2 regions of the Heyndrickxia faecalis genome follow, and region 2 is predicted to be linked to the other one. Evidence: a T-box and tRNA genes for the amino acid it is inferred to sense, from the RefSeq annotation. Region 2 holds a T-box; the other holds one or more tRNA genes.
The links. A T-box is a leader RNA that pairs with one kind of tRNA and senses whether it is charged. The one in region 2 lies ahead of trpS (tryptophan--tRNA ligase), so its partner is inferred to be a tRNA-Trp.

Region 1 (6,848 bases), 1.6 Mb from region 2:
ACACCATTTGGTGTCCGTGGTAGGAGAGCGTTCTAAGGGCGTTGAAGCCGGACCGGAAGGACCGGTGGAGTGCTTAGAAGTGAGAATGCCGGTATGAGTAGCGAAAGAAGGGTGAGAATCCCTTCCACCGAATGCCTAAGGTTTCCTGAGGAAGGCTCGTCCGCTCAGGGTTAGTCGGGGCCTAAGCCGAGGCCGAAAGGCGTAGGCGATGGACAACAGGTTGATATTCCTGTACCGCCTCTTCACCGTTTGAACGATGGGGGGACGCAGGAGGATAGGGCAAGCGCGACACTGGTTGATCGCGTCCAAGCAGTTAGGCCGGTGCGGAGGCAAATCCTTCGCGCCAAGGCGGAGCTGTGATGGCGAGGGAAATTTTAGTACCGAAGTTCCTGATTCCACACTGCCAAGAAAAGCCTCTAGTGAGGTGAAAGGCGCCCGTACCGCAAACCGACACAGGTAGGCGAGGAGAGAATCCTAAGGTGAGCGAGAGAACTCTCGTTAAGGAACTCGGCAAAATGACCCCGTAACTTCGGGAGAAGGGGTGCTTTTTGGGGTGTATGCCCCGGGAAGCCGCAGTGAATAGGCCCAGGCGACTGTTTAGCAAAAACACAGGTCTCTGCGAAGCCGCAAGGCGAAGTATAGGGGCTGACACCTGCCCGGTGCTGGAAGGTTAAGGAGAGGGGTTAGCCGTAAGGCGAAGCTCTGAACTGAAGCCCCAGTAAACGGCGGCCGTAACTATAACGGTCCTAAGGTAGCGAAATTCCTTGTCAGGTAAGTTCTGACCCGCACGAAAGGTGTAACGATCTGGGCACTGTCTCAACGAGAGACTCGGTGAAATTATAGTACCTGTGAAGATGCAGGTTACCCGCGACAGGACGGAAAGACCCCATGGAGCTTTACTGCAGCCTGATATTGAATTTCGGTACAGCTTGTACAGGATAGGTAGGAGCCTTGGAAACCGGAGCGCCAGCTTCGGCGGAGGCATCGGTGGGATACTACCCTGGCTGTATTGAAATTCTAACCCGCACCCCTTACCGGGGTGGGAGACAGTGTCAGGCAGGCAGTTTGACTGGGGCGGTCGCCTCCTAAAAGGTAACGGAGGCGCCCAAAGGTTCCCTCAGAATGGTTGGAAATCATTCGCAGAGTGTAAAGGCATAAGGGAGCTTGACTGCGAGACTTACAAGTCGAGCAGGGACGAAAGTCGGGCTTAGTGATCCGGTGGTTCCGCATGGAAGGGCCATCGCTCAACGGATAAAAGCTACCCTGGGGATAACAGGCTGATCTCCCCCAAGAGTCCACATCGACGGGGAGGTTTGGCACCTCGATGTCGGCTCATCGCATCCTGGGGCTGTAGTCGGTCCCAAGGGTTGGGCTGTTCGCCCATTAAAGCGGTACGCGAGCTGGGTTCAGAACGTCGTGAGACAGTTCGGTCCCTATCCGTCGCGGGCGCAGGAAATTTGAGAGGAGCTGTCCTTAGTACGAGAGGACCGGGATGGACGCACCGCTGGTGTACCAGTTGTCTTGCCAAAGGCATCGCTGGGTAGCTATGTGCGGAAGGGATAAGTGCTGAAAGCATCTAAGCATGAAGCCCCCCTCAAGATGAGATTTCCCACAGTTTATACTGGTAAGATCCCTGAAAGATGATCAGGTTGATAGGTCCGGGGTGGAAGCGCGGCGACGCGTGGAGCTGACGGATACTAATCGATCGAGGACTTAACCAAATAGAAAAGTGAAGGCCGCCTTGAAAAAGGTGCGCTGGAGCTAGACAATTCTCAAAGTTAGAAGTAAAAACGCATTCTCCGTTTACAGTTTTTTCTCCCATCCGGTTTTCAGGGAATCACATAATTCCTGTTGATAAGAAATGAAAACTTTGTTATAATGATTTTTGTCATTAAGGTCCGGTGGCGATGGCGGAAAGGTCACACCCGTTCCCATCCCGAACACGGAAGTTAAGCTTTCCAGCGCCGATGGTAGTTGGGGGTTTCCCCCTGCGAGAGTAGGACGCTGCCGGGCTTGTATTCCGCAGTAGCTCAGTGGTAGAGCAATCGGCTGTTAACCGATCGGTCGTAGGTTCGAATCCTACCTGCGGAGCCATCATGGAGAGCTGTCCGAGAGGCCGAAGGAGCACGATTGGAAATCGTGTAGGCGGCTAAAAGCTGTCTCAAGGGTTCGAATCCCTTGCTCTCCGTCATGATCCATATGGCCCGTTGGTCAAGCGGTTAAGACACCGCCCTTTCACGGCGGTAACACGGGTTCGAATCCCGTACGGGTCATCATTATAACTGGAGGATTAGCTCAGCTGGGAGAGCGTCTGCCTTACAAGCAGAGGGTCGGCGGTTCGATCCCGTCATCCTCCACCATTTTATCATCGCGGGGTGGAGCAGTCTGGTAGCTCGTCGGGCTCATAACCCGAAGGTCGCAGGTTCAAATCCTGCCCCCGCAATTTACATATAAAGGTCCCGTAGTGTAGCGGTTATCACGCCTGCCTGTCACGCAGGAGATCGCGGGTTCGATTCCCGTCGGGACCGCCATCCATTTTACATAATTGTGGCTCGGTAGCTCAGTCGGTAGAGCAAAGGACTGAAAATCCTTGTGTCGGCGGTTCGATTCCGTCCCGAGCCACCATTTGGCCGGTCTAGCTCAATTGGTAGAGCAACTGACTTGTAATCAGTAGGTTGGGGGTTCAAGTCCTCTGGCCGGCACCACGCAATATGGAGGGGTAGCGAAGTGGCTAAACGCGGCGGACTGTAAATCCGCTCCCTCAGGGTTCGGCGGTTCGAATCCGTCCCCCTCCATTTTTTAAAGGGGCATAGTTTAAAGGTAGAACAGAGGTCTCCAAAACCTCCAGTGTGGGTTCGATTCCTACTGCCCCTGCCATTATGATGGCGGTTGTGGCGAAGTGGTTAACGCACCGGATTGTGGCTCCGGCATTCGTGGGTTCGATTCCCACCATCCGCCCCATATTTATTGGGCCATAGCCAAGCGGTAAGGCAACGGACTTTGACTCCGTCATGCGCTGGTTCGAATCCAGCTGGCCCAGTATGCGGAAGTAGTTCAGTGGTAGAACATCACCTTGCCAAGGTGGGGGTCGCGGGTTCGAATCCCGTCTTCCGCTCCATTGATGGCGGCATAGCCAAGAGGTAAGGCAGAGGTCTGCAAAACCTTTATCACCGGTTCGATTCCGGTTGCCGCCTCCATCATATCATGCCGGTGTGGCGGAATTGGCAGACGCGCACGACTCAAAATCGTGTTCCTTCGGGAGTGTCGGTTCGACCCCGACCACCGGTATAATAGCATCACATTGAAAGCTGATGCCAAATGGAACGCTTCTCAAGATAAAGAGAAGCGTTTTTTTATTGCAATTATATTATTGAAGCCGAGGCCAATTTAAGTGGCTGCTTGAAAGCGTACACTTGTGAGTATCTATAGTTGTTTAACTTGTACAAAAAGGGAATTGATCTAATAAGAAAGGTTTGGAAATACTATCTTAGATTTTCCTTTTATAATGAGAACAGAACTGGGCAGCCTACTATTTACTAGGGTTGTTTTTTCTTTTTTTTACCGTAATCGTCCCATCTTTTTCAAGATAGGCCTGGTCAATTTCATCAAGCAAAAATACGCCCTGCTTTCTCAATAACTCCGACAGTTGATTCATATCAATTTTATTTTTTTTCAGTACGACTTTGTTAATTTTTCCTTTATCGATAATCACCGTTTTATCCCCGATAAGGAATTTTTCCAGTTTATCATAGCGATAAATGAGGATGTCAAAAATGATTTTAATGATGACCTAAACAGAAAGCATCACAAGAATGTAGTACCATTTTACACTTGGGTCATAAAGGCCGTTGCCGACGATTTCAGACAGCATTATGCTCCAGATGAAGTCGATTGGCGTAAGGTTTGAAATGCTTTTGGCGCCGGTACATTTTAGACAAAAAATGAGCGCAAGAAAGCCCATAATCAATTTTAATAAGTCCATGCCAATTTGCATCGCTAACCCCCTCCTTTAAAAGGTCCGGTTTTCTCTCGATTGTTCACTTTTACGGGGCTTTCCAACGATTGATCCAGTTATGCATACTGCTTCAACAAGCAGTCTATTTTCCATTTCGCCAACTTCATGAAGTTTGGATACCAATGCTCTTTCTGCTGCTTCTATTGGGAAGCTTGTACCCGAAACACCCAACGCCCATGGGTCCGATCATACGAGCACTGTTTTTCATTGCATTTTCCCTTAATTTCAGTATCATAAACGAACGTTCTCATCATTGGGATACACCGGACAGGTTAGGCAAATCATTTTGTTTTGGGAATCTGTTATTTTACAATAGATCTATCTTCACGAGTAGAAGGAAAGGAAGCGGACAATGGGTAGTCAAAAAAAGTTGAATGACGTTGCATTTTCGGTTTTAGATTTGATCCCCGTTTTATCTGGAAAGACACCGGCAGATTCGTTTAAAAATAGCCTAAGCCTCGCACAGCATGTTGAAAATTGGGGCTACAAACGATACTGGCTCGCGGAGCACCATAATATGGTGGGAGTAGCCAGCTCTGCAACGGCTGTTTTAGTCGGGTATATAGCGGCAGGGACGAAAACCATCCGTGTCGGGTCTGGCGGTGTGATGCTTCCAAATCATGCACCGCTTGTCGTGGCTGAGCAGTTTGGAACACTGGGTTCCATCTATCCAGGCAGAATTGATCTCGGCCTTGGCCGTGCGCCGGGTACAGACCAATTGACAGCTGCGGCGCTCAGAAGGAATTTAAGGGGCGGGGAAATGGATTTTCCGGATAATGTCCAAGAACTGATGAACTATTTTCTCTCGGATAAAGAACGCAGGACGTATGCACGGGCCGTCGTGGCAGAAGGGGTGGATGTTCCGGTTTGGCTTCTTGGGTCAAGTACATACAGTGCCACACTTGCTGCCAGGCTCGGCCTGCCGTTTTCGTTTGCAAGCCATTTTGCACCAGCGCAATTGTTTGATGCTTTATACCTTTATCGGGAGAACTTCAAACCGTCCAAGTATTTGCAAAAGCCATATGTGATTGCGTGTGTGAATGGCGTAGCAGCTGACACAGATGCAGAAGCAGAAAGGATCGCAACAAGCCTGTACCAGTTTTTCCTCGGCGTTATCCGTGGAAAATCGCAGACGCTGCAGCCGCCTGTCGATAGCATGAACGGGATTTGGACTCCGTTTGAAAAAGAAGCGGCATTGCGTCAGCTTGAATATGCTTTTATCGGTTCAAAACAGACAATCAAAGAGAAAATGGAAGAATTTTTGGATGATACACAGGTCGATGAGTTGATGTTTGTATCGCATATTTACAACCATGAAGAGCGGCTGCGGTCTTATGAGATCCTAAGTGAACTGAAGGAAGATCATGCGTGAATAGGGGAGCTGTTTTGCTTCCCTTTTTCACAAAATGGTTATTGACATTTTTTACGATCTGGATATAATTATAAAAGTGACATAACAAACAGCTTTGTTTGCGATTCATAGGATCATGCCGGTGTGGCGGAATTGGCAGACGCGCACGACTCAAAATCGTGTTCCTTCGGGAGTGTCGGTTCGACCCCGACCACCGGTATCAAAAGATCACATTTCAGTTTTTCGGTAAAACGTTCCTTATAATCTAGTAAGGAGCGTTTTTTCATTTTCCGGCAGAAGTCACTCTCTTCAATCGGTGAAGGGCAGAAGGAAAGGGATGAATTTCGGTTTGCATTTACTAAAGGCTGCTTATTTGTTTTTTTCATTATTCAGTCGTAAAATAAAATAAAGAATTTAATAATAGCGAATCTAGACACAAATCACTATACTTATCAAGGCTATGAAGCATATCAGCTAGTTCCGGGCGTTCCGGATTTGTTCAGCAATCCCAATTCGCCGAAAACAAAGCATATAAGTGATATTCGTAGGCTTTGAAAGCCGTTCAAGTGCGCTGATACATAACGAATTTCAGAGGAGATGGGTGAGAGTGAAGATCAGAGCTGCTGTACTACGGGAATCAGGTGCTGCTATGCCATATGCAGCAAGCAAACCGATTAAAATTGAAACATTGGAACTCGATGAACCGCAACAAGGAGAAGTGCTTGTCAAGATGAAGGCGGCCAGTTTGTGCCACTCGGATTTGTCTGTTATAAATGGCAGCAGACCCCGGCCTTTACCGATGGCTCTTGGGCATGAGGCTGCCGGTGAAGTGGTGAAAACCGGTGAAGGTGTGACAGATCTTGCGCCGGGTGACCATGTTGTTTGTGTGTTTGTACCAAGCTGTGGCGAATGCCTGCCGTGCAAGGAGGGACGCCCTGCATTATGCGAAACGGGTGCGGCTTCAAACGCGGCAGGTACTTTACCAGGAGGCGGCATCCGGCTGCATGCAAATGGTGAAGACATCATGCACCATCTCGGCGTATCCGCTTTTTCAGAATATGCTGTTGTGTCCCGTCGTTCTTTGATTAAAATTGAAAAAGACGTTCCGTTTGAAAAGCTTGCCCTTTTTGGATGCGCTGTCATTACGGGGGTCGGGGCAGTCGTGAATACAGCCCGGATTAAGTTGGGCAGCACAGTTGCGGTTGTCGGTTTGGGCGGCGTCGGATTAAGCGCATTAATCGGGGCTGTATCAGCAGGGGCGAGCCGTGTAGTAGCAGTAGATGTCAATGAAAATAAATTTGCGTTGGCAAAAAGGTTTGGAGCAACAGATGTATTTGATTCCAAAGATCCAGATGTTGTTGAGAAAATACGTGAAGCAACTGGCGGGGGACTGGATACTGTTTTTGAGACGGCAGGTGCAGTCCCGGCGATGGAAACGGCATACGCCATCACCAAGCGCGGTGGCACAACCGTTACGACAGG
Region 2 (6,848 bases):
ATGCAAAGAAACAGGAAAACGTCATGGATAACCCGAAATTCCAAAATAAAAAACTGCGCCAGGCGATGGCGTATGCGCTCGATAACAAGTCAGTCGGCGAAAAAATCTACCACGGTTTGCGTTTCCCGGCGACGACTTTAATTCCGCCATCTTTCCCGGAATGGCATGACAAGTCCGCAAAAGGGTACACGTATGATCCGAAAAAAGCAAAGAAACTGCTTGATGAAGCCGGTTATAAAGATGTCGACAAAGACGGGTACCGTGAAGATCCAAACGGCAAAAAATTCGTCATTAATTTCCTTTCCATGAGCGGCGGGGATACGGCCGAGCCGCTGGCAAAATTCTATATGCAGTGCTGGAAAGATGTCGGCTTAAATGTCAAACTTGTTAACGGTCGTCTTGCTGAGTTTAACTCCTTCTATGATATGGTGCAAAAGGATGACCCGAAAGTGGATATCTATGCAGGTGCCTGGGGAACAGGTAGCGATGTGGACCCGTACGGCTTGTACGGTCGGAACGTTATGTTTAACTACACCCGCTTTGTCAGCAAGAAAAATGATGAACTGTTGGAAAAAGGGCATTCTCCGCAAGCCTTTGACACAGCATACCGCAAAAAGGTTTACAATGAATGGCAGAAGTATATGAATGAGGAAGCGGCAGTCATTCCGACCGTTTACCGTTATCAATTGTATGCGGTGAACAACCGCGTGAAAAACTTGGCTGTATATCCGGATGAAACACAAACGGATTGGAGCAAGGTGAGTGTCACATCCGAAAAAGCGGACACCCAAGAATAATCCATAAAGGCCCTGTCTTTGGCAGGGCCTTTTTCCTTTCCGGCTTGCCGGGATCGGGAGAGCAGAGCGTCTTTTTAAAGCAGAGCCTTTATCCTTTCCGACTTACCGGGGGAGGGAAAACGAAGCGTCTTTTAAAGCAGGCCTTCTTCCTTTTCGACGCGGTGGGATTGGGGTTCTTCTTTTTACAAGCGAAGTGCAATCTTTATTTTCTACACAGCGGAATCCGGAAAAGAAGGAATAATTTAACTGCCCCCTGCCTATACTGAATGACAAACAGAGTATACGGGGGGTTATCCATGCTGTATCTTCACGATATATGGGTCAACTGGTTCGAGGGGGAGGAAAACAGTTATAATGTCTGCCCATTCCATGAGTGGCGGAGGGACGATGTGATTGAACTGCTGGACCAGGTGCCGCTTTTATTTGTGGACACGCTTTTATACGAGTACATTGAAAACGATTTGGCTGAACTGCCGCAAACTTTGCTGAATGATGTTTTCCAGAAGGCGGTTTTGCGCAAAAACCATGAACGAATCCAGCTGGAATATTGTTTTGTCGTGACGGATGGAAAAGGGATTTTGGCGGTGGATACGATCGGCTATACGCTACCGATCCGCAAAAGCCGGCTGATTCCGAGGCAGGAACAGCTTGTCTATGAAATGATCGAAGGGCATGAACCGGTGTCCTATCCGTTTGAAAACCGCAGCAATCCGAAAGAACATCATATTTTATCCCCGTCGCCGGAGTGCATGCAGGGGCTGACAAGAAGGGAACGACAATTAAAGCAGCTGTTATTTATGGCGCTCGACCAGCTCTATTCCTCGAAAAATACGGCGGAAGTGCGGTACTGGTATACAGAGTGGTGCCCGGAGCAGTATGAACACATCCAGTTTATGCCTTTTGAAGATGCGTGGGAGCGGCTTTATGCAGAAACAAAAACAGGCTGGTCCAAAAAGCATGAACAGTTGTGCGAAAATATGATCAAAGGGCAGCCTTTTTTTGAAAAACTATGGGAACTGGAACACAATGAAAAAAGCGAACTGATGTAAAAACGAGTTGCGAAACCTCCGCAACTCGTTTTTTTCTTAATGGCGTTTTTTTCTGCCCAATCCCATCGCATTTTCCATTTTTCTCAGCATATTTCCGGCTACAATACTGGCTTTTTCCGCGCCTTCATCTAAAATCCGGTCCAGTTCCTCCGATTCAATCAGTTTATAATACCGTTTTTGGATCGGGGCCAGCCCTTCATTCACTACATCAACGAGATCCGCTTTAAACGCGCCATAGCCGACGCCGTCATATTTCCGTTCCAGCTCTTCAATGGTCAAGCTGCTGAAGTTGGAATAGATGTCGAGCAAATTGGAAATGCCCGGTTTCCGCTCTTTGTCGTATTTGACCACGCCTTCTGAGTCTGTAACCGCGCTTTTAATCTTTTTGTCGACCAGTTTCGGGTCATCAAGCAGCGAGATAAATGCTTTTTTATTCGGATCGGATTTGCTCATTTTTTTCATCGGGTCCTGCAGCGACATAATCCTTGCTCCGGAATTGGAAAGCTTAATATCCGGCAGCGTAAAAATTTCGAGGTAACGTTTATTGAACCTTTCCGCCAAATCCCTTGTCAGCTCGAGATGCTGTTTCTGGTCCTCACCGACCGGCACAAGATCCGTGCTATACAGTAGAATATCAGCGGCCATGAGCGGCGGATATGTGAGAAGCCCGGCCGATACGCTTTCTTTCCCTGCAGATTTGTCTTTAAACTGCGTCATCCTTTCCAACTCGCCGACATAGGCAACGCATTGCAGCATCCATGCGGCCTGGGCGTGCGCCGGCACTTCCGACTGGATAAAGAGCGTCGCTTTGTTCGGGTCAATGCCGACTGCCAGATAAAAAGCGGCAAGGCTCCTGATGTTTTTGCGGAGTTCAAGGCGGTCTTGCGGGACGGTAATGGCGTGCTCGTCAGCAATGCAAAAATAGCAATTAAAGCTGTTCTGCAATTCCACAAACTGCTTCATTGACCCAAGATAGTTCCCGATGTGGATCGTTCCACTCGGCTGAATAGCTGAAAAAATCGTCCTCATTTTTTCTTCCTCCTAAAGCATGGATATTTTTCCAGAAAAATAAAAAACCCATTCAACCAAAATTAGGGACGAATGGGATAAATCCGCGGTGCCACCCTAAGTGCCCGGCAATACGGGCCGCTTAGTTCCAATGCCAATTGGAGCCTGGTTAACGCAAGGCGTACGCCGGAAACTAATGAGGCGGCCGCCCGTTCATCTCCGGAGCTCGAAAGCCCATTCCACCTGCAGGCATGTTTGTTTCCACCAGCCACAAACTCTCTGAAAAGCCATAAACAGATGTACTCTTCTTTTTCATCGCTTCTATATACCAGTATCATTATAATGAAAAGATGGAAAAATGTCAAAAACCGCTGTCCGCCAAGGCCCATTTTATGTAGGATTCCGTCTTTGCCTGATCGTTTTAAACGGCCAGCATTTTATGACGAACTTTGCAGAAAAAGGGCGATGGCCATCAGCACCATCATGGACACCCCGGTAAGAAAAGGCATGGAAACACGCAAGGTAACCAGCTTCGACAGCGGGCGGACGTCCTCCTCGTTAAATTTAGAAGACATTCTTTGAAAACCGTAAACAAACGCGTCAAAAAAACCGGTCCGCGCCATGAAAACCGATGCGGCAAAAAGAATCAACAGTGCCCCGATCGTAAATGAAGTATTAATATAGCTAAGCAAATCGATCCGCTTATACACCAAAAAAGAAAAAAACAAAACAAGCAACTGGGAGGCCAGCAACCAGCAGACAAGCTTTTTGAACATACGCTCACCTACAAAATGATTTTCATTCATTATACAGGAACAAAAGAAAAGATGAAATAGCGGAAAATCTAAACCTAAATTAAAGTTAAATTAAATTTATTAAAATTAATGAAAAAATTATAAATACAACGGAACGCGGAAGTTAAGCGTTTGTTAACGCTTTCAAACAAAAAACATTGTTAAAAAACCTACCAAAGTTTATTTATTTTAATAGTTTTATTTATAATTTTTTTAACCATTTGTAAGGGGTTACAATATTGAGATGACAATATCTTTTTGGTTTATTACTCCTTTTACGTAATTAAAAAAGATTAAAAAAACATGTACAAGAAAGTGAAATGTTAGTATAATTAAATTCGAAAAGTCACTAGCTTTTCAGAAAAATAAAAAAAGGGTGGTTAGCTGATGAAGAAGTCAAAATTTTATGTGTTTATGACGCTGGCTTTTGCCCTGTCGCTCGTCCTCGGCGCATGCGGCGGCGGAAGCAAAAACAGCAGCTCAGGTTCAAGCAGCGGTTCATCCAAAACCAAGCAAGTGCTGAATATGGATGAAACGGCTGAACTTCCGACAGGGGATCCGACACTTGCAACGGATGCGGCAAGCTTTACCGTTTTCGGTAATACAATGGAAGGCCTTTATGTCGTTGGGAAAAATGATGAGCTGAAACTCGGGATTGCGAAAGAAGAACCGACAGTCAGCAAAGACGGCAAAACGTATACATTTAAGCTCCGTAAAGACGCAAAATGGTCAAACGGTGATCCGGTTACAGCAAAAGACTTTGTTTACTCTTGGCAAAGGGCTGTGAATCCGAAGACAGGGTCGCAATATGCTTATATGTTCTTTGGTGTCGTTAAAAACGCTTCGGATATCAATGCTGGCAAAAAAGATCTAAGCACTTTAGGGGTAAAAGCGATTGACGATCATACATTGCAAGTCCAGCTTGAAAAACCGGTTCCTTACTTAAAATCATTGCTGGCTTTCGGCACATATTTGCCGCTCAACCAAAAATTTGTTGAGTCAAAAGGCAGCAAATTCGGGACAAACAGCGACAATATGCTGTTCAACGGCCCGTTCGTATTAAAAGACTGGAACGGCACAGGCTTGACATGGAAATACGTGAAAAACCCGAATTACTATGACAAGAAACATGTGAAACTGAGCCAAATCAATGTTCAGGTTGTAAAATCGCCAAGCACAGGCGTCAACTTGTACAATACGGGCAAAATCGACCGGACTGTTTTGAGCGCCGAATATGCGAAACAATATAAAAATAACAAAGAAGCTGTGACAAATCCGGAGTCAAGCGTTTTCTACTTCAAATACAATGAAGTTAGAAACGGAAAGAAAACCGCTTTAGCAAACAAAAACATCCGGATGGCACTGGCGATGGCTTATGATAAAAAATCGTATGTCGACACGGTCTTGTCTAACGGTTCGATTCCGGCAAACGGGCTCGTGCCGAAAGACTTTACAAAAGATCCGAAAAACGGCAAAGATTTCCGTACGGAATCGGGTTCTTACCTCCAGTATAACCCGACAGAAGCAAAAAAATATTGGGAAAAAGGGTTGAAAGAACTCGGCAAGAAGAACTTAACGCTTGAAATTCTCGGTGATGATACAGATAACGCAAAAACAACAGGCGAATTCTTCCAAAACCAATTGGAAAAGAATCTTCCTGGGTTAACGATCAAACTGAAAAACGTACCATTCAAAAACCGTTTGCAATTGGATACAAACCAAGATTATGACATCCAGGTTGCCGGTTGGAGTCCTGACTACAAAGACCCGATGACCTTCCTCGACTTGTTTGTAACAAACGGCGATAACAACAAATCCGGCTATTCGAATAAAGAATACGATAAGCTGATTGATGAAGCGAAGAACAAATACGGCAATGATCCGGAAAAACGTTGGCAAATCATGCTGCAAGCTGAAAAAATCCTGATGGACGATGCGGCGATCGGCCCGATTTATCAACGTGCTACATTACGCCTTGTTAAACCGTATGTAAAAGGGATCGAGTACCATACATTCGGGCCGGATTACACGTTTAAAGATGCATATGTGCAAAAGTAAGAAAACTGCATGACCTCAATTAAAAAGGTAAAAGAGAGTATTTTCTTTCCGAAATACTCTCTTTTCACCGTTAAGAGGATTTTTATGTGAAAAATTTAAACATTCCTTTTCTTTGGGAGGTGTCACGTGTGACGAAGTACATTGTGCAAAGGATTATTTATTTGTGCATTACCTTATTAATTATTGCTTCTTTTACGTTTTTCCTGATGAAATTTTTGCCGGGGACCCCGTTCCGGAACCAGCAAAAATTATCACCGGAACAGGTTCATATCCTGAACCAGAAATACGGGCTGAATGAATCTTTGCCTGTCCAGTATAAAAATTATATGGTGAATTTGCTGAAAGGGGATCTCGGCGTTTCTTTCCAGTTTGACAACCAGCCGGTTACGCAGCTGATTGTGGAAAGGATGGGTCCGTCCTTGCAGTTGGGGCTTCAGGCCATGATTGTCGGCACGTTAATTGGCATATTACTAGGCGTACTGGCGGCAATGTTTCAAAACACATGGATTGACTACGGAAGCACATTTCTTTCGGTCCTCGGTATATCCATTCCCTCGTTTGTATTTGCCGCAGTCCTGCAATATGCGATAGGCGCGAAACTGCAATGGCTGCCGGTTGCAGCTTGGGATGGGTTCGCCTCTTCCATATTGCCCACGATTGCGCTCGCTATTTTTCCGGTTGCAACAGCTGCACGGTTTATGAGAACGGAGCTGATTGAAGTGTTCGGTTCCGATTACATTACGCTGGCGAGAGCAAAAGGGAATTCTTACGGGCAAATCGCCTTTAAGCACGCGATCCGGAACGCGCTGATTCCGCTTATTACGGTGCTTGGGCCGCTTGCCGTTAACTTGATGACCGGATCGATGGTTGTGGAACAAATTTTTGCTGTTCCCGGGATTGGCGAACAATTTGTTAAATCCATTCAAATGAATGATTACCCGATTATTATGGGGACAACCCTCTTTTTCTCATTCCTGTTAGTTTTGATTACATTAGTTGTCGACATTTTATACGGTGTCATTGACCCGAGAATTCGATTGGCCGGGGGGAATAAATCATGAACAACAACGTAGAGACATTGCCGAAAGAATTATTTGAACCCGCAGCCCCGGATCGCGAACAAAGTGAGTTGATCGCCAAAC

Region 1: it has a tRNA-Trp gene. The T-box ahead of trpS (tryptophan--tRNA ligase) is inferred to sense a tRNA for this amino acid. The anticodon was not compared.

What each region holds. Positions count from the first base shown of each region.
Region 1 covers NZ_CP158453.1:984,388-991,235, forward strand. The annotation lists rRNA gene ABR335_RS04470 (23S ribosomal RNA) at 1-1,721, shown strand, start outside; rRNA gene rrf (5S ribosomal RNA) at 1,898-2,013, shown strand; tRNA gene ABR335_RS04480 (tRNA-Asn) at 2,020-2,094, shown strand; tRNA gene ABR335_RS04485 (tRNA-Ser) at 2,099-2,188, shown strand; tRNA gene ABR335_RS04490 (tRNA-Glu) at 2,202-2,273, shown strand; tRNA gene ABR335_RS04495 (tRNA-Val) at 2,285-2,360, shown strand; tRNA gene ABR335_RS04500 (tRNA-Met) at 2,370-2,443, shown strand; tRNA gene ABR335_RS04505 (tRNA-Asp) at 2,456-2,531, shown strand; tRNA gene ABR335_RS04510 (tRNA-Phe) at 2,550-2,625, shown strand; tRNA gene ABR335_RS04515 (tRNA-Thr) at 2,630-2,705, shown strand; tRNA gene ABR335_RS04520 (tRNA-Tyr) at 2,714-2,795, shown strand; tRNA gene ABR335_RS04525 (tRNA-Trp) at 2,804-2,877, shown strand; tRNA gene ABR335_RS04530 (tRNA-His) at 2,886-2,961, shown strand; tRNA gene ABR335_RS04535 (tRNA-Gln) at 2,969-3,040, shown strand; tRNA gene ABR335_RS04540 (tRNA-Gly) at 3,044-3,118, shown strand; tRNA gene ABR335_RS04545 (tRNA-Cys) at 3,124-3,197, shown strand; tRNA gene ABR335_RS04550 (tRNA-Leu) at 3,207-3,288, shown strand; gene ABR335_RS04555 (YetF domain-containing protein) at 3,530-3,787, opposite strand; gene ABR335_RS04560 (hypothetical protein) at 3,791-3,994, opposite strand; gene ABR335_RS04565 (LLM class flavin-dependent oxidoreductase) at 4,368-5,387, shown strand; tRNA gene ABR335_RS04570 (tRNA-Leu) at 5,505-5,586, shown strand; gene ABR335_RS04575 (zinc-dependent alcohol dehydrogenase family protein) at 5,974-6,848, shown strand, end outside.
Region 2 covers NZ_CP158453.1:2,576,328-2,583,175, reverse strand. The annotation lists gene opp4A (oligopeptide ABC transporter substrate-binding protein) at 1-797, shown strand, start outside; gene ABR335_RS12600 (YjbA family protein) at 1,094-1,846, shown strand; gene trpS (tryptophan--tRNA ligase) at 1,883-2,875, opposite strand; T-box leader at 2,937-3,179, opposite strand; gene ABR335_RS12590 (DUF3899 domain-containing protein) at 3,292-3,630, opposite strand; gene ABR335_RS12585 (peptide ABC transporter substrate-binding protein) at 4,036-5,706, shown strand; gene opp3b (oligopeptide ABC transporter permease) at 5,835-6,767, shown strand; gene opp3C (oligopeptide ABC transporter permease) at 6,764-6,848, shown strand, end outside.